Regions from separate parts of the Herminiimonas sp. NPDC097707 genome, predicted to be linked through region 3. Evidence: predicted binding sites of a transcription regulator. Region 3 holds the regulator's gene; each other region holds the start of a gene.
The links. The regulator sigma-54, encoded in region 3, starts transcription at its own class of promoters, with help from an activator protein. The targets are predictions, from matches to a motif close to TGGCANGNAANCTGCTTT.
Positions count from the first base shown of each region.

Region 1: the regulator sigma-54 is predicted to act here: its motif matches at 4,644-4,661, upstream of glnA (type I glutamate--ammonia ligase).
Region 2: the regulator sigma-54 is predicted to act here: its motif matches at 3,462-3,479, upstream of nirB (nitrite reductase large subunit NirB).

Region 1 covers NZ_JBIWCI010000001.1:356,757-363,299, forward strand. Annotated here, with positions in the region: gene ACIQW9_RS01680 (peptide chain release factor 3) at 1-1,208, shown strand, start outside; gene ACIQW9_RS01685 (TAXI family TRAP transporter solute-binding subunit) at 1,293-2,627, shown strand; gene ACIQW9_RS01690 (rhodanese-like domain-containing protein) at 2,624-3,088, opposite strand; gene ACIQW9_RS01695 (putative Na+/H+ antiporter) at 3,196-4,449, shown strand; gene glnA (type I glutamate--ammonia ligase) at 4,760-6,175, shown strand; gene ACIQW9_RS01705 (DUF4124 domain-containing protein) at 6,382-6,543, shown strand, end outside.
Region 2 covers NZ_JBIWCI010000002.1:61,874-68,416, forward strand. Annotated here, with positions in the region: gene ACIQW9_RS13740 (molybdopterin-dependent oxidoreductase) at 1-552, opposite strand, end outside; gene nirD (nitrite reductase small subunit NirD) at 549-902, opposite strand; gene nirB (nitrite reductase large subunit NirB) at 986-3,424, opposite strand; gene ACIQW9_RS13755 (ABC transporter ATP-binding protein) at 3,797-4,612, opposite strand; gene ntrB (nitrate ABC transporter permease) at 4,681-5,595, opposite strand; gene ACIQW9_RS13765 (CmpA/NrtA family ABC transporter substrate-binding protein) at 5,605-6,543, opposite strand, start outside.
Region 3 covers NZ_JBIWCI010000001.1:2,215,660-2,222,202, reverse strand. Annotated here, with positions in the region: gene ACIQW9_RS10750 (pilus assembly protein) at 1-2,202, shown strand, start outside; gene ACIQW9_RS10745 (hypothetical protein) at 2,247-2,852, opposite strand; gene hpf (ribosome hibernation-promoting factor, HPF/YfiA family) at 2,998-3,351, opposite strand; gene ACIQW9_RS10735 (RNA polymerase factor sigma-54) at 3,442-4,911, opposite strand; gene lptB (LPS export ABC transporter ATP-binding protein) at 4,935-5,675, opposite strand; gene lptA (lipopolysaccharide transport periplasmic protein LptA) at 5,677-6,234, opposite strand; gene lptC (LPS export ABC transporter periplasmic protein LptC) at 6,280-6,543, opposite strand, start outside.

The DNA of each region.
Region 1 (6,543 bases), 1.9 Mb from region 3:
GTAACACGCCCATCATCACGTTCATGAACAAGCTGGATCGGGAAACACGCGATCCGCTGGAACTGTTGGACGAGCTGGAATCCGTGCTGAAGATCGAATGCGCACCGGTGACCTGGCCGATCGGCATGGGCAAGAATTTCCGCGGCGTGTATCACTTGCTGCGCGATGAAATCATGTTGTTTGCGCCGGGTAGCGAGAAGGCGGATCAGACGTTTGAAGTTGTCAAAGGCATCGACAATCCGCGCCTGGCCGAAATGTTCCCGCAAGAGATCGAGCAGCTGAAAATGGAAGTGGAACTGGTGCACGGTGCCTCGCATCCATTCGATCTCGATGCCTTCCTGAATGGCACGCGTACTCCTGTGTTCTTCGGTTCTGCGATCAATAACTTCGGCGTGCGTGAAATCCTGAATGCCTTGCTCGATTGGGCACAGCCGCCACGCGAACGCGATGCGACAGTGCGTTCAGTCAAGCCGACCGAATTGCCATTCTCCGGTTTCGTCTTCAAGATCCAGGCGAATATGGACCCCGCACATCGCGATCGCATCGCCTTCCTGCGTGTGTGTTCCGGTCGCTTCGAGCGCGGCATGAAGGTTAAGCATCTGCGCCTGAATCGCGAGATCAAGGTGTCGAGTGTGGTGACCTTCATGGCGTCGAGTCGCGAACAGGTTGAGGAAGCATACGCCGGCGACATCATCGGCTTGCCGAATCACGGCAACATGCAGATCGGCGACAGTTTTTCTGAAGGCGAGCTGCTGCAGTTCACCGGCATTCCATATTTTGCGCCGGACTTCTTCCGTGCAGTGCGGATTCGCAATCCACTGAAGATCAAGCAATTGCACAAGGGTTTGCAGCAGTTGGGCGAAGAGGGTGCGATTCAGGTATTCAAGCCGGTTAACAGCAGCGATCTGATTCTGGGTGGCGTCGGCGTGTTGCAGTTTGAAGTAGTCGCCAGTCGTTTGCTGAATGAGTATGGCGTCGATGCCGTATTTGAAGGCACCAGCATCAGCAGCGCGCGCTGGATTACCTGTGACGACAAGAAGATGCTGGCTGATTTTGAACGCTCTTCAGCCGGTCATAATCTGTCGCATGATGCAGCCGGCAATCTGGCTTACCTCGCAAGCTCGGGTGTCAACTTGCGTTTGACGCAAGAGCGCTGGCCAGGTGTGACTTTCCACGAAACACGTGAACATGCCGCCAAGCTCGCTTAATGGTGCTTGATACGATTGCAACGCCGGTTGTCCTTGAGATACCGGCGTTTTTTGTTTGCCTTTGTTGATTGAGTGTTGCATGTCATGAAAAAAATTCTGAAATTCACCAGCTTTTCCCTGCGCGACCTATTCGTCACTATCGGACCGCTGGCGATTCTGATTGCTGCTGCATGCTATTTTGCTTACAAGCTGATCAATCCGTTTCCTCCGTCGCAAGTCGTTTTTTCGACCGGGCAGGATAGTAGCGCTTATGCAGAATTCGGCAAAAAATATGCGAAAGAACTCAGCAAGTTCGGGATTACGACAATACTCAAGTCATCGCAAGGTTCGGAGGAAAATTTACGTCTGTTGAACGATGAAGATTCGGATATCGATATCGCCTTCGTGCAAAGCGGTTCGACCCAGCATGCAGATGCCGAGCGTTCCGGTTTGATCTCGATAGGCAGTTTGTTTTATGAACCGGTCTGGCTGTTTTATCGCGAGAATACGCAGCTGAAAAATCTGACGCAATTAAAGAAAATGAAGGTCAATGTCGGTACCGACGGTAGTGGAGTACCGAAGTTGTTTAACGCGATTCTTGAGGCGAATGATATAGACATCGCCAGCGTAAAGACAAGCAAGCTGGCCGATACGCCGGCGACCGTTGAATTGCTGGCGGGACGTATTGATGCCTTGGTGTTCAGTTCCGCCCCGGATGGTTTGCTGATCCAGATGTTGTTGCGGACACCAGGGATCAAATTGTTTGATTTTTCGCAGGCGGAAGCGTATTCGCGCCGTTTTCCTTATCTGTCGCACGTGGTGCTACCGCGTGGCATCGTCGATTTTTCGCGAGATATGCCTGTCAAGAATTATCACTTGATTGCACCGACAGCCACTTTGGTTGCACGCGAGGATTTGCATCCTGCTCTGGTGGATTTGATTGCGCAGGCAGCCGTCAGTATTCACGGCGGCGCTGGCTGGTTTAACAAGAAAGGTGAATTCCCGAACGGGAGCTACACGGAAATTCCGGTGGCGCCACAAGCCGAGAAGTTCTATCGCGATGGCGCACCGCTACTGCAGCGTTACTTTCCGTTCTGGGTGGCCAATTTTGTTGAGCGCATGTGGATCGTGATCGTCGCATTGGGCGCATTGATCATCCCCTTGTCACGTATTTTACCGCCCTTGTATGTATGGAAGGTGCGTTCGCGCGTGTATCGCTGGTACGGGCAATTGCGCTCTGTAGAACAGACGATTGAAGACGTGCCGCCGGAAAAGCGTGCGGAGGTTTATCCTGAGCAGTTGCGACGCTTGCGTGAAATTGAAGACAGGGTCAATCAGATTTCGATTCCGCTCTCGTTTGCCGATGAGTTATATCGCTTGCGCAGTCATATCAATTTTGTGCGCAAGCGCATCGTGTGGTTGGGCGAATCGCAATCCTAGGCGCCGGTCCATGGCAAGCCGGCATGACACCAGCCGTTGACGTTCTTACGATGGCCATCGGCGTCTTTTTCACCCTCGAATCCCTCCAGAATATCGTAGGAATGCGCATAGCCGTTTTCCGTTGCTACCTTTGCCGTATGTTTGGAACGCACAGCGCCACGGCACAGGAAAAGCAGCACGTTATCCTTGCCGGTAACTTGCGATAGCTGCGACAGGAAATCGGCATTCTGCGCGCCGCCCGGATACAGATTCCATTGCACGGCCAGGTGTTGTTCCGGCGCGATGTCGGGACGACCTATCCAGTCGCGTTCTGCGTTGGTACGCACATCAACCAGCTTCACATTGGCATCGTTTTGCAGCAACGCATACGCCTCCTGCGGTGTCAGCGCGCCAGCATAAGGTAGCGCATGGGCGTGGGCACGTTCGCGTGCAGCGGCAAGAATATCGGCAGAGGTGGTCATGATATGCGGCTCCTGAGACAAGGTTTTATTATAGATGAGCACCTGTACGTTGCTCTCGACTTACATGACTATAATTCATGTACACGACAATACAGGGATCTCGGCTTATGACGAATATACAACTTGTCGCGGCGATCATTTTTGCGATTGCACTCATTCATACTTTCGCCGCCAAATCATTTGAACGTCTGGCCCATCGTCATCCCAAACATGCAGGCTTGCTGCATTTGTTAGGTGAAATTGAAGTCGTGTTCGGTTTCTGGGCCTTCGTGCTGATCGTGGTGATGGCCTTGGTGTCTGGTGGAACGGCTGCGCTTGATTATGCGGAATCCAGGCAATATACCGAACCGCTGTTTGTCTTCGTCATCATGGTGATCGCCGCATCGCGTCCGGTACTGGAAATTGTCAAAACCCTGATTTCTGCCATTGCACACGCCGTACCCTTGAATACAGCGATCGCGCAGGTGTGGCTCTGCCTGGCTCTGGTACCTCTGATCGGTTCGCTGATTACCGAGCCGGCGGCAATGACACTAGCCGCCTTGATGCTGGGGCCGCTGATTTTTCGGCAAGGGATTCCCGAATCGCTGAAGTATGGTGCGTTGGGCGTATTGTTCGTCAATGTGTCGATCGGTGGCACTCTTACTTCGTTTGCTGCACCGCCGGTGTTGATGGTGGCAGCGACATGGAGTTGGGATAGCGCATTCATGGCAGCCAACTTTGGCTGGAAAGCGGCCATTGCCGTTCTCGTCAATGCGACCGGTATTACCTTCCTGTTGCGTGCTTATATCAAAGGCTATACGCCTGCAGAGGCGGGGGATGAAAAACCTGACGTGCCGCTGATAGTCAGTACGGTTCATCTGGTTTTTTTGAGCGGAGTGGTCCTGTTCGCGCATCATCCGGTGATTTTCATCGGGCTATTCTTGTTTTTCCTGGGTTTCACCAAGGCGTATGAACAATTCCAGAACCCGCTGATTCTGAAGGAAGGTTTGCTGGTAGGTTTTTTTCTGGCTGGTCTGGTGGTGTTAGGCGGCATGCAGCAATGGTGGTTGCAGCCCATCGTTGCCAGCCTGGAACCGACCGCGCTGTTTTTCGGTGCGATGGGATTGACGGCGATTACCGATAATGCGGCGCTGACCTATCTGGGGTCCCTGATTGAAGGTATGTCGGACACGGCAAAATACATGCTGGTGGCAGGTGCGGTTGCCGGCGGTGGTCTGACCGTGATTGCGAATGCGCCGAATCCGGCTGGCGTCGCCTTGCTGCGTCAGGGATTCAATGATGAGTCGATAGGCGTGCTGGGTTTGCTGGCTGGCGCCTTGTTGCCCACCGCGATTGCCGCGCTGTGCTTGCTCCTGTTCTGATGGCACCAAAATAATGCAATTTTTAATTGAAAAGTTACAAACGCACCAATTTAAGGCAATTTGGAAATATTGCACTTTTTTGGGGATGTTTTTTGGTTTACTTCAATCAGGAGCAAAGCAGTCGGTAAGCTGTTTTCCCAATAAAATGCAGGGTGCTCCAGCGAGGTGCGCATGCAGCTTATTCCTTAAGAAGGTGGCATGGAATCTGCTATCATTTCGCACGAGTTCAAGTCGCATGCTGTCAGGTACACGCACGGCTCATAACCCATTTGCATATTTGTATTATTTTGCTCAATTTTAGGAGATTCGCATGGCAATGACGGCGGCAGAGGTCTTGAAGATGGTGAAAGACAACGAAGTTAAATTCGTTGATTTTCGCTTTGCTGACACACGTGGTAAAGAACAGCACGTCACTGTGCCAGTTTCGCATTTCGATATGGATAAATTCGAGTCCGGTCATGCGTTCGATGGTTCTTCCATCGCCGGCTGGAAAGGTATCGAATCGTCGGATATGTTGTTGATGCCGGATCCAAATACCGCCAACATCGATCCATTCTACGAAGAAACCACATTGTTCATGCAATGTGACGTGATCGAACCATCGGATGGCAAAGGTTACGACCGTGATCCGCGTTCGATCGCCAAGCGCGCAGAAGCGTATTTGAAATCGTCCGGCATGGGCGACACCGCTTACTTCGGACCAGAACCGGAATTCTTCATTTTCGACAGCATCCGCTGGAAAATCGGCATGGATGGCTGCTTCGTCAAGATCGAATCGGAAGAAGCATCGTGGAGCACCGGCGAGAAATTCGAAGGCGGCAACACCGGTCATCGTCCAACAGTTAAAGGCGGCTATTTCCCGGTGCCGCCAGTCGACAGCTTTCAGGACATGCGTTCGGAAATGTGCCTGATCATGGAATCGCTCGGCATTCCGGTTGAAGTACATCACCACGAAGTGGCTGGCGCAGGCCAAAACGAAATCGGCAGCAAATTCTCGACGCTGGTTGAGCGCGCTGACTGGACCCAGAACATGAAATACGTGATCTGGAACGTGGCGCACACCTACGGTAAAACCGCGACTTTCATGCCGAAGCCTATCGTTGGCGACAACGGTTCGGGCATGCACGTGCATCAATCGGTCTGGAAAGACGGCAAAAACCTGTTCGCAGGCGACGGCTATGCCGGCTTGTCCGATTTCGCTCTGTACTACATCGGCGGCATCATCAAGCATGCCAAGGCACTGAACGCAATCACCAACCCAGGCACCAACTCGTACAAACGTCTGGTTCCAGGTTTTGAAGCGCCAGTTAAATTGGCATACTCGGCACGTAACCGTTCCGCTTCGATCCGTATCCCGCATGTATCGAATCCTAAAGGTCGCCGCGTTGAAGCGCGCTTCCCGGATCCGCTGGCTAACCCATACCTGTGCTTCTCGGCTTTGCTGATGGCAGGTCTGGACGGCGTACAGAACAAGATCCATCCAGGCGAAGCAGCCTCGAAAGATTTGTACCATCTGCCACCGGAAGAAGATGCACTGATCCCAACCGTGTGCGCTTCGCTGGAAGAAGCACTCGAACATCTGAACAAAGACCGTGAGTTCCTGACTCGTGGCGGTGTGTTCAGTGATGCAATGATCGATGCGTACATTGAACTGAAAATGCAGGAAGTGCAGCGTTTCCGCATGACTGCACATCCGGTTGAATACGATATGTACTACTCGCTGTAATCCGCAGTTTTCATTCCGCCGCAAGGCGGAATGAAAATGCAGAGGAGCGAAACAAGGCGGAAAGAGCGCAGGCTTTTTCCGCTTTTTTATTGTCCGGTTTAAGTGATTTGTTGCGGCCACGCATTAAACTGGCGATCTATGTTTGTCAGGTTTTGTTTCTTGTCCTAAACTAGGACCCTGATTTTACAGTTTCAAAAAGAAAGTTTATGAAACGTCAACTTGCTATTTTTCTGCTCTCTGTCATCGTGCTCCCGGTTTATGCACAGGGTGAGGTATACCTGTGCGTTGATAGCAACGGCAATCGTGAATACAAGAATACCGGCTCTGTCACACGCTGCAAGAAAGTCGATTTGCCTGGCGTATCAACG
Region 2 (6,543 bases), on a different contig from region 3:
CGGCGGCGCATCGGCGCCCAGCGTTTGTTTGTAACCGGCCACTGCACTGGACATGCACAAACGCGAATTGGTATCGACGTTGTTGGTGCCGATCAACCCTTTCGCCAGTTTGTTGAAGACGTAGTAATCCTCGGTCAGTAACTGCCCGGAAAGATAGAAGCCAACGCTATCCGGACCATGATCGCGTATCGTTGCCGCAAATTTATTGACGATGAAATCCATCGTCGTTGCCCACGACGTACGTTCACGTTCATCCGTGCGTGCCAGCCGCATTTCCGGGTACAGCGCCCGCGACTGCTGCTGCAGTGCCGGACGCGCGGTCAAATGCAGCGTGCTGCCCTTGGTGCACAAACGGCCGTAGTTGGCCGGATGGTCCGGATCGCCACGCACGCCGATTACCTTCTCTCCATCGCTTTGAATCAGGACACCGCAACCCACGCCGCAATAGCAGCAGGTGGCTTTGGTTTCGGTTGTAGCTGATACAAATGCAGATGCAGCAGCGTCAATGACCGAAAGTTCCGGCAGGGCAGCAGAAGGCAGTGAGTCACTCATGCAGCGGCGGCCTCGCTCACCGTGGCACTCAGTTCCGCTACATCCAGATAAACCTCACCGTCTTCCACCTTGACGCTGAATTTTTGTGTACAACCTTCATCCGGCGCAGCAGCGCAGCCGGAGTCCAGCCCTATGCTCCAGTTATGCAAGGGGCAGGCAACGCGTTCGCCGAACACGATGCCTTGCGACAAAGGCCCTCCCTTGTGCGGGCAGCGATCCAGCAAGGCAAAAACCTTGTCTTCGCTATTCCGAAAAATGGCGACGCTCGGCTGGTCTGCGCGATTGACGACGCGGGAACCGAGCACTGGAATGTCCGTTACCTTGCAAATGACTTTCCATAGTTTTGACATACATGGCCTTGATAAAAATGATTGCTGTTATTGAGGTAATGTTTTTCTGAATTGATGCGGATCAGATCCGCATCAATTCGGTCTTAAACCGACAAGGGCTCGAACTGACGCGTATCGACCATCGCTTTTTCCGGTTCATGCCATGGATCGGCTTCACCCTCCAGCGAGAACAGCAAGCGCTCGTACAAGGCCTTGCGGTTTTCCGCATCTTCGATCACTTTCTGTTTCGCATGCTCCAGACCGACACGCGCAAGGTAATGCACGGTTCGTTCCAGATACCAGCCTTCTTCGCGATACAACTGCAGGAAGGCACCGGCGTATTCCAGCACCTCTTCATGCGTTTTCAATTTGACGAAAAATTCCGCAACTTCCGTCTTGATGCCGCCGTTGCCGCCCACATAGATTTCCCAGCCGGAATCGACACCGATGATGCCGACGTCCTTAATCCCGGATTCCGCACAATTGCGCGGGCAACCGGATACGGCCAGCTTGACCTTGTGCGGCGCATACATGCGCGCGAGTTGATGTTCCAGCTGCTGTCCCATCCTGGTCGAATCCTGCGTACCGAAACGACACCACTCGGAGCCGACGCAGGTCTTCACCGTACGCAAACCTTTTGCATACGCGAGGCCGGATGGCATGCCGAGGTCGTGCCAGACTGCGCGTAAATCTTCCTTCTTCACGCCCAGCAAATCGATACGCTGCCCCCCTGTGACTTTGACGGTCGGGATCTTGAACTTGTCGACCACATCGGCGATGCGACGCAATTCGGAAGAGTTGGTCTCGCCGCCCCACATACGCGGAATCACCGAGAAGGTGCCGTCTTTTTGAATATTGGCGTGCGCGCGTTCATTGATGTAACGCGATTGCGGATCGTCCCTGGCTTCATGCGGCCAGGTCGAGATCAGGTAATAGTTGATCGCCGGACGGCAACTCGTGCAGCCATTCGGCGTGCGCCAGTTCATTCGTGCCATTGTGGCAGCAACAGTCAGCAATTTTTCTGCCTTGATCGCATCGCGTACTTCCTGATGGGTGTGATCGGTGCAGCCGCACATGGACTTGGCCTTGCTCGATGCCGAATAATCGCCACCGGCAGTGGCCATGATGATTTGTTCAACCAGCCCCGTGCATGAACCACAGGATGCCGACGCTTTCGTATGCTTGCGTACATCTTCGATCGTAAACAGGCCTTTCTCCTTGATTGCCTTGACGATCATTCCTTTGCACACGCCATTGCAACCGCATACTTCTGCACCGTCCGGCATGGCAGCGGCCTTGCTGAAACCTTCGTGGCCGGTATCGCCCGGGCGCGTGGTATTGGCTTCGCCGAACATCAATGAATCACGTATCTCGCTGATGTCCTTGCCTTCGCGCAGCAAATTGAAATACCAGCTCCCGTCTACGGTGTCGCCGTACAAACAGGCGCCAACGAGCTTGTCTTCCTTCAAAACGAGTTTCTTGTACACGCCGCCGATAGGATCAGACAGCATGATTTCTTCTGTGCCTTCACCGCCCATGAATTCGCCGGCGGAAAACAGATCGATGCCGGTCACTTTCAATTTGGTCGAGGTAACCGAACCTTGATAGCGACCGATACCGTAGTTGGCCAGATGATTGGCGCAGACTTTTGCCATTTCAAACAAGGGCGCAACCAGACCGTATGCAGTGCCGCGATGATTGACACATTCGCCTACTGAATAAATGCGTGGATCATAGGTTTGCATCGTGTCGCTGACGACGATGCCGCGATTGCAATAGAGGCCGGTTTCTTCAGCGAGTTGTGTGTTCGGGCGTATACCGACTGCCATCACGACCAGTTGTGCCGGGATTTCCGTACCGTCGGTAAAGCGCAAAGCCTGGACGCGACCGTTCTCGTCGCCTATGACTTCCTGCGAATTTTTACCCAGCAGGAAGTTGAGGCCGCGATCTTCCAGCGACTTTTGCAGCATCTTTCCGGCAACGTTATCGAGCTGACGTTCCATCAGCGTTTCCGGCAGATGCACGACTGTCACATTCATGCCGCGCAGTTTCAAACCGTTGGCCGCTTCCAGACCGAGCAGGCCTCCGCCGATCACGATTGCGTGCGTATGTACTCTGGCAGCTTCTATCATCGCGTTGGTATCGTAAATATCGCGATAGGAAATCACGCCCGCCAGATCCTTGCCCGGAATCGGCAACATGAAGGGATTGGAACCGGTTGCCAGCAACAGGCGATCGTATTCGGCGGTGGTACCGTCATCCGCAATCACCAAACGCTTGGCGCGATCTATCCTGACGATTTTTTTGCCCAGATGCAGCGTAATGTCATTTTCCGCATACCAGTCGACATCGTTCAGCATAATGTCCTGTATCGTTTGCTCGCCGGCCAATACCGGCGATAACAGGATACGGTTGTAATTGGCATAGGGCTCGGCGCCAAATACCGTGATGTCATATAGGTCAGGTGCAATCTTGCGTAACTCTTCCAAGGTGCGCACGCCTGCCATACCGTTACCGACCATAACCAGTTTCATTTTTTTCATCGCTGCATCCCACAGATTTGTTGTTCGCATATCCAAATAAGCAAAACAGATGCCAGTTTTTCTTTTTGTGCGTACTTCTTGAAACAAGCTGTTTCTGCACCAGAAGAAAATGACTCCGCACTTAACAAGTGCAATACGCTGTTTATTTGGTGCAGCGTCGATCAAGAAGTGAAGCGGACATCCATCACGCCCATTTGCGGGCGGCACTTGCACTGAAATGACATCAGCCGAACATTTGGCTTGCCATGCCGCCGCATTCAAGGAACGCTCATGTAAAAATCGTCATGCCAAAAATAAAAAAGAGAAAGCGAAATGCCTTCTCTTTTTTCATCAGCGATTGTGCAGACAAGCGGATACGATATAACTGCATCCTCATGCAGCTTCCTTCGCCGCAGGATGCGACTGGCGATGGTATAAAAATTCCAGCACTGCAGTGCGATATCCGGAATACTGAGTATCCTGCGCCAGCGCAACACGCTCACGCGGCCGCGCCAGTTTCACTTCCAGCACATCGCCTATGGTGGCCGATGGGCCATTCGTCAGCATCACGATCTTGTCCGACAGCAGTACCGCTTCATCGACATCATGCGTCACCATCACTACCGTTGAACCGGTCGCCGCCACGATTTTCAGCAGCTCATCCTGCAAGTGCGCGCGGGTCAACGCATCGAGCGCACCGAACGGTTCATCCATCAGTAAAACTTTCGGCTCCATCGACAAGGCGCGCGCGATACCGACACGTTGTTTCATGCCACCGGAAATTTCATTCGGCCGTTTTTGTTCCGCATGCGTCAAGCCCACCAGTGCCAGCGCCGCCCTGGTACGTGCGCGCAAGCTGGCTTTGTCTTCCAGCTTGCCGAACACACGTTCCACTGCGAGATGCACGTTTTCGTAGCAGGTCAGCCATGGCAGCAAGGAATGGTTTTGAAACACGACTGCGCGTTCCGGCGACGGGCCGGAGATTTCCCGATTTCCGCACAAGAGCATGCCACCCGTTGCTTCCGTCAAACCGGCAATCAGATTCAGCAACGTCGATTTGCCGCAACCTGAATGTCCGATCAGCGTGATGAATTCGCCTTTTGCAACCGTCAGGTTGATGTCGGTCAGCGCATTGAAAACACCTTTCCGGGTATGGAAGGACATTTCTGCATGTTGAATATCGATGAACTTGCTGTTGATGTTATCCATGATGATTTCCTTGTGCTTCGTTATGCATTGCAGTTCTTGACGATCTGACACAGGTCAGCGTTTCACAATCAATTTTTTACATCTTCATAGGTAAAGACCCTGGCAATGCCGACCAGAATCTGTTCCAGTACCAAACCCACGATACCGATGACCACGATTGCAATGATGATGTGCGCCACATTCAGGTTATTCCATTCATCCCAGACCCAGAAGCCGATACCGACGCCGCCGGTCAGCATCTCTGCCGCGACGATCACCAGCCATGCTGTACCGATCGCCAGGCGTACGCCCGTCAACATGTATGGCAATACCGATGGGAACAGAATCTTGGTAACGATTTTCCATTCCGACAGATTCAATATCTTGGCAACGTTCATGTAATCCTGCGGCACACGTTGCACACCGACGGCGGTATTGATGATCATGGGCCAGATTGAGCAAATGAAAATCGACCAGATCGCCGCCGGATCAGCAGCCTTGAACACCAGCAAACCTATCGGCAACCATGCCAGCGGCGACACTGGCTTCAGCAAACTGATAATCGGATTGAACATGCCGGACAGGAATTTGAAGCGTCCGATCATGAAGCCCAATGGAATGCCAACCAGTGCTGCCAGGCCGAAGCCGACAGCAACACGTTTCAGCGATGCCAGAATATTCCAGCCTATGCCCTGGTCATTCGGGCCATTGCTGTAGAACGGATCGGAAAAAAGTACGATTGCCGACTGCAAGGTTGCCGCCGGCGACGGGATGCCGCTGTTTTTTGCGGAGATGATTTCCCATACCAGTACGAGAAACAGCACGCCAAAAATCAGCGGTATCACTATCATGAAAAACGGCCGCAATGAAAACAAACCGGCCTTTGTCGCCGGCTTGTCAGCGACGGCTGTCGCGCCGATACTTTTCGCTACACTTTCCGACCCTCTGGCATCTGCCGTCGTGCTGACGGGCGCGTTTTCTACAACGTGCATGATTGCGCTCATGGTGACTCCTTATGCTTTGATCTTGAATGATTCCGCGTAAGCTTTTGGATTCTTGCCATCCCACACCACGCCATCGATCAGCTTCGAACTGCGCATCACATTTTTCGGCACCGGGACATTCGCCATGGTGGCGGCTTCCTTGTACAGATCGATGCGATTGATCGATTTTGCCGTGCCCATATAATCCGGCTCGCCCTTGGCCAGACCCCAGCGCTTGTGCTGCGTCATAAACCACATACCATCCGACAGGTAGGGGAAGTTGGTCGTGCCTTCGTTGTAAAACTTCATGTAGTGAGGGTCATCCCAGGTTTTACCCAGACCGTTTTGGTAACGGCCAAGAATCCTTTGGTTGATAACGTCCACTGAAGTGTTGACATAGGACTTGGCGGCAATCGTTTCAGCCATCTTGTTCTTGTTCGACAACGATGCATCTATCCAGCGACCGGCTTCCAGCACAGCCGCAGTCAAAGCGCGCGCGGTGTTCGGATTTTTTGCAACCCAGTCGGACGTGGTGCCCAATACTTTTTCCGGATGATCTTTCCAGATGTCTTGCGTGGTCGCAGCAGTGATGCCGATGCCATCGACAATCGCGCGATGATTCCACGGCTCGCCAACGCAAAAACCATCCATATTGCCGACACGCATATTGGCAACCATTTGCGGCGGCGGCACGGTGATGACTTTGGCGTCTTTCATCGGATTGATACCGTAGCTCGCGAGCCAGTAATACAGCCACATTGCATGCGTACCGGTAGGAAAGGTTTGCGCGAATGTGTATTCGCGTTTTTCCATTTTCATCAATTTAGCAAGACCAGGCCCGTCCACTGCGCCACCGTCTGCCAGTTTTTTGGACAGCGTAATCGCTTGCCCGTTGTTGTTCAGGTTCATCAAGACGGCCATATATTTCTTCGCCCCGCCTATGCCTTCATGCACGCCGTACACCAAACC
Region 3 (6,543 bases):
GGGGATTATTACGACATTAAACATGGTTCCGGCACATCGGCTGTCAACTGGCCAGTGCCGGTTGCGGATACCGAAACCGCGATTGACGATTTATGGCATGCCGCAGTCAATGGTCAGGGAACCTACTTCAGTGCAAAAGACCCAAGTCAGTTGACTAGCGGCCTGAATGGCGCGCTTGCCGCTATTGGGTCAAAACTGGGCGCTGGCTCCGCTGCGGCTACCAGTACCTTGAATCCAGTGGCCAATGATAACTTCGCTTATGTAGCAAGCTACACCACGGTCAAATGGCAGGGCAATCTCGAGGCTCGTACTATCAACCTGAAAACTGGTGACGTTAGTGAGTCGCCGGCGTGGTGCGTCGAGAATACAATTGCCGGCTCTTGCTCGGCACCAGGAACCATCATGCAATCGACGGATGGTAGCAGTACAGCTTACTATTGCGTCACACCGGGTGCCACAGCGGATACCTGCGTTAATGGCACATTGGACGGTACAAGCTGCAAAGTTGAAATGGCAACGGCTTGTACCGGCACCATGCGCTCAAGAGTGGGCACGTCGACAGATAGTCGTGTCATCAAAATGGCAAATGGCGCGGGAGCCTTGGTCGATTTTATCTATGACAACTTGTCAAACACCCAGAAAACCTATTTTTCCGGCACCGGATTGAGCCAGTGGGCAGATTTGTCTACCGATCAGAAGACGCTTGCTGCAGGTGAAAAGATGGTGAGCTATCTGAGGGGGCATACCGGATTTGAGATGGAGCGGACCAGCAATGCGGTTGAAGATCGGCTGTATCGTTACCGCGAAGCGACCTTGGGCGATGCAATCGAGTCGCAACCTGCTTTCGTAGGTAAGCCGTATTTCAAGTATGCCGATACAGATTATGCCGCATACATCACAGCAAAGACGTCGCGTCCGAAGACAGTATATATGGGGGCTAATGATGGCATGCTGCATGCGTTTGATGCAGTAGATGGTACGGAACGGTGGGCATTTGTGCCTACCTTGATGATTCCGGATCTTTGGCATCTGGCAGACAAGAACTACGCAAGTCAGCATAGAAACTATGTTAATGGCAGGCCTGTGATTGCAGATGTGTATGACACTGCGACGGCTGCATGGCGCACGATTCTGGTTGCTGGCTTGAATGGTGGGGGGAGAGGATATTATGCGCTCGATATTACCAATCCCATCGCGCCTAGTTTGCTGTGGGAAATAAACTCAAGTACCGAAGCAAATCTTGGCTACAGCTATGGTTATCCGGTCGTGACAAAAAAAGCTGACGGTACCTGGGTCGTGCTGTTCACATCGGGCTATAACAATACCAGTCCGGGAAATGGGGAGGGCTATCTATATGTGCGTAATGCACTAACCGGTGCGCATATTGCGCGTATTGGAACGGGAGCGGGAGATACGACTACGCCTAGTGGGCTGGCCAAGATATCGAATTATGCAAACGACCCAACGCGAAATAATACTTCGCTCTACGTTTATGGTGGAGACATCCTGGGTAACGTGTGGCGATTTAATATCAACAACAATACGGTTCTGAAATTAGCAACCTTAAAGGATCCGTCGGGCGCGGCGCAGCCAGTTACCGCCGCACCGGAATTGGGAGTCGCTTACGGTAAGCGACTGGTATTTGTGGGGACTGGGAAATATCTGGAAAAAAGCGATCTGGAGAATACCCAGCGGCAGACCTTGTATGCGATCAAGGATGATAATCTTGTGACGACGCTGGTGAATCCTCGCCTTTCCTTGGTGCAGCAGACCTTGACGACTTCGGGATCGACGCGCACTGCCTCTCAAAATGAAATGGATTTCCGAAGCGATCCAGGATGGTTCATTGATCTATCGGATAGCGGGGAGCGGATTCATGTCGAGCCGATACTGGACTCTGGATTGTTAATCGCGCCATCGACGGTTCCGTCTAATACAGTCTGTTCACCCGGTGGTTATGGATGGCTCAATTATTTTAATTACCTGAACGGCAATAATGCTGACGGGCTCGTTTCGGAATTGTTCAATGCTCCGATTGTCGGTGTGAATTATTACTACACACCGGATGGTAAAAGACATGTTTCGGTTGTAACGTCAGACCATCCGACTCCGGAGCAACCGACGCATGAGTTACCTAACCCCCCTAGTGCCTTGTCATTCAAGGGGAAGCGCGTGATTTGGCGAGAGCTGATACCGGAGTGAAGTGAATTTTAAGTAGATCGGCGGCCTATCATTGCCGCCGATTTTTATTCGGCGGCTTGGTGGGTGGTATCCGGCTCATTTTCTTGCGCCTCGATACGAATTTCGCTCGGTACCGATATATCATTAATTCTGGCGGGCTCGAACTTCATAGCCTTGAACGCATTGATGATCAATTGTCTTGCATTTTCATCGATACTTTTGTTGTCAATCAAGACTTCGTCTATTTCTCCTTTGTCACTGATGCGTAGAGTCAGGATCAGCGTTTGAGACAGGTCTGAAAGTATGGGCAGAGAAAAATCCGCTGGGACGTCTGTAATGACCACGGGTTTGCTGCTTACTTCATCATATTTAAAATAGTAGGTTTTATTTCCGGCTCTTTCGATATTTTGCGTGTCTTGCTGCGCATCTGATTCCACTTGGGGTGCGCTATCGCCACTTTTCGCAGTACTCAAGATATTTTTGCGGACAGGATTTTTCTGTGAAGGGTTGGTCTTCAAGGTAACCAAAACATTCTGTGTTGCCGGCTTGCTGCTGACAGAGTCAAGCCAGAAACGCAGAAAAAATATATGCGCGCTCACAGCGAGAAGCAGTGCAATCACTGTCGCAGTTTTTGGAGTCGGGAAGGGATATTGACGTTGATGGACTTGCATTGAATTATTCTATAACGACATTCATGAGGGTTTGACGCTCATTTTTGCAAGACATGTTTGAGGCGGAAGATATTAAGTATAAAAAAGGGCGCAAATTGCGCCCTTCATTTTTAGCGACCGATACTCTCAGTCTGGTTGTCGCGCCTTAAGACGCAACAGCATCCGATTCATCCGGCAATCGTTTGATTGCATCATGCTGATGATCCTGCTGTTTGGTTTTGTATTTGATGACTTGTCGATCGAGTTTGTCGATCAGGGTGTCAATCGCGGCATACAAATTATTCGCGATGCTTTCCACATGTATATCCTTGCCTCTCACACGCAAGTTGATTTCCGCCCTTTGGCGTTTTTCTTTTTCCGGAAGATTATCTACAGTCAGAATGACTGCAATATCGATGACGTGATCGAAATGCCGTTTGATGCGCTCCAGTTTTCCTTGTACATATTCGCGGATGGCTGGGGTTAATTCGAGGTGATGTCCACTGATTGTGAGATTCATACAGTGCTCCTATGATAATTCACTGGAGGTTCATGCCTTTACCTGGCCATGAACACAGCAAGGTATAACAAAAACTACTAAGGACGAGCTCTACAACGATTTGCGCAAATTGACTGGGGGGATTTTCAAGGCTTCACGGTATTTTGCAACGGTACGTCGCGCCACCACCATACCTTGTTCCGCCAGCATTTCTGCGATCTTGCTATCAGAGAATGGCGTTTTCTGGTTTTCGGCTCCTATCAGTTGCTTGATCAGTGCGCGTATCGCAGTTGACGATGCTTCACCCCCGGTTTCCGTTGCAACATGGCTGCCGAAAAAGTATTTCAATTCGAACATGCCATGCGGGGTAAGCATGTATTTCTGCGTCGTCACACGAGAAATAGTGCTCTCGTGTAGACCTAGTGTATCAGCTATTTCACGCAACACAAGCGGTCGCATTGCTACGGCGCCGTGTGAAAAAAAGTTGCGTTGCCGCTCTACAATTGCCTGCGATACACGCAGGATGGTGTCGAAGCGCTGACGCATGTTTTTGATCAGCCACTTGGCTTCCTGCAGCTGCGAGCCTAGCGAGCCGTCACCCTTGCTTTGCTTCAAAATATTGGCGTACAAGCTGTTGACGCGCAGGCGCGGCATGACGTCGTGATTGAGCATCACTTGCCAGCCGTTGCGTGTGCGTTTGACGATCACGTCGGGCACCACATAATCGGAGGTGTCGGTGGCGAAGGTGGAGCCTGGATGCGGATTGCATTGCTTGATGATGACTTGTGCTTCGCGCAGATCTTCATCGTCGCAATCGAGTGCCTTGCGTAGTTTGTTGAAGTCGCGTTGAGCGAAAAGGCCGAGATGATGTTGCACGATGGCGAGTGCCATGCGGCGCGTGACCATTGCTACTTTTGGCATGCGCCTGATTTGCAGAGCCAGACATTCGGAAGCATTGCGTGCACCGACGCCGGGCGGATCGAAACTTTGCAGCAGGTTCAATGCAATCTGCAACTCTTCCAGTTCTATTTCGAGTTCTTCCGGCAGACGTGCGTGGATTTCTTCCAGTTCTTCTTCCAGATAGCCGTTGTCGTTCAGTGCATCGATGATAAGTTCTAGCAATGCCCGATCGCGTTGTTCGCGTACGGTGACGCGCATCTGTTCCAGCAAGTGTTCGCGCAGCGTGGTTTCGTGCGCTTCCAGTTGCGGGCGGGCATCGTCGTCTTCCGGCACTTTCGAGGTGCGCGCGACATCGTCGAAACTCCATTCGGCATCGCCGTTGGATGCTTCCGCCGGCTCGGGAACATCGAAGCTGGTGTCGCTTTCCGGTGTTTGCGCATTCGCTTCGACGCTGGCACCTTCCGGCGTGGTGCCGGCAGAACCGATTGCGCCATCGGCCAGCAGGCGAATGGCGTGGTCTAGCGGGTCGTCGGTACGTTCCAGCAGCGGATTGTCGGCCAGGATCTGTTCGAGTTCCTGATGCAGTTCTAGTGTGGACAGTTGCAGCAGGCGTATCGATTGCTGCAATTGCGGTGTCAATGCCAGATGTTGCGAAACGCGTAATTGCAGGGATTGCTTCATGGGGCTTTGTCTTGTTTCCGCAGTTACATGCGGAAGTGTTCGCCCAGGTAGACACGGCGTACCGATTCGTCGGCAATGATGTCGTCCGGTCGGCCGCTGGCCAGCACGGCGCCCTGATTGATGATGTAGGCGCGGTCGCAGATGCCCAGGGTTTCACGTACGTTGTGATCGGTGATCAGGACGCCGATGCCGCGTTCTTTCAAAAAGCGCACGATGCGCTGAATTTCAATCACGGCAATCGGATCGACACCGGCAAACGGTTCGTCCAGCAAAACAAAGCGCGGATTGGTTGCCAATGCGCGGGCGATTTCGACACGACGGCGCTCACCGCCGGATAGGGACAAGGCCTGATTCTCACGCAGCTTTTCAATTTGCAAATCGGCCAGCAAGGTATCCAGACGCTGTTCAAGCTGCTCTTTGCCTAAGGCCTTGCCATTCACGCGTTGCAGTTCCAGCACGGCGCGAATATTGTCTTCCACGCTCAGTTTGCGGAATACCGAGGCTTCCTGCGGCAGATAGGACAGGCCGAGCTGGGCGCGTTTGTGAATCGGCTGGCGCGAAATATCGACGCCATCCAGTTCGATGCGGCCGGCGTCGGATGGCACCAGCCCGACGATCATATAGAAGGAGGTGGTTTTGCCGGCGCCGTTCGGGCCCAGCAAACCGATCACTTCACCGCTCTCAACCTGCAATGCGACATCGCGCACCACCTGACGTGCGCCATAGCTTTTTTGCAGGCCGCTGACTATCAACTTGCTCGACATCTTATGGCGCCTTTTTCGTATCTGTGGCGCGCGGCTGGATGATGGCCTTGATGCGACCGGCACCGGGCTTGCTGTCGCCGCTTGCAGTGTTGTGGACGGTAAAGAATTCGGCGCGCGTATCGTAGGAGATATATTCGCCGTTGACTTCATCGGTGGCCTTGCCGTTTTCCAGGCGGCGCATGCGCGCTTTGGAAAACAGTTTCATGATTTCATTCTTGTCATCGTATTCGATGCGTTCGGCCTGGCCGTCTATCCACTGGTCCGGGCCGCCATCGCGCTTCTGGCGAAAGCTGGCAAGCGAGCCGGGGGCCGCGTACATGACGACAAATTGATAGCCGGCGGGATCCTGCGTCACGACCATCTTGTTGGCTTTCATCAGGATCGAGCCGCGCGTCAGTACGACATTGCCGATGAAGGTGTTGATTTGCTTGACGTCGTCGTACTGCATTTGATCGGCTTCGACGTTGGTCGGTTTGGTCGCATCGGTTTTTTCGGCATGCGCGGCAGACATGGCGCAGATGCCTGAAAGAAGCAGCAGTGCAGGTAGTAATCGTTTCATGACAGTTTTCTTAAAAATCGATCGATTAAAAGCCGGGTCACATCATCAACGAGTGATATTGGGTGGCTGATACTGGCCTTTTACATTGCTGGATAAACGGAATTCGCCACTTGCATTGTTGGCGAACATGCCGGCCCCGGTTAATACCGATTCGCCAATTGTTATTTCAACCGGTTTCGGCGTTTTCATCACGTCGTCATCCGGCAATAGCAGCAGATATGAGGTCTTGAGCTGGAAATGCCGGGAAGTAGTTGATGCGGGTCTGTCGATATGCACGTTATCGTACATATGCACTTCGCTGCTGTTGTT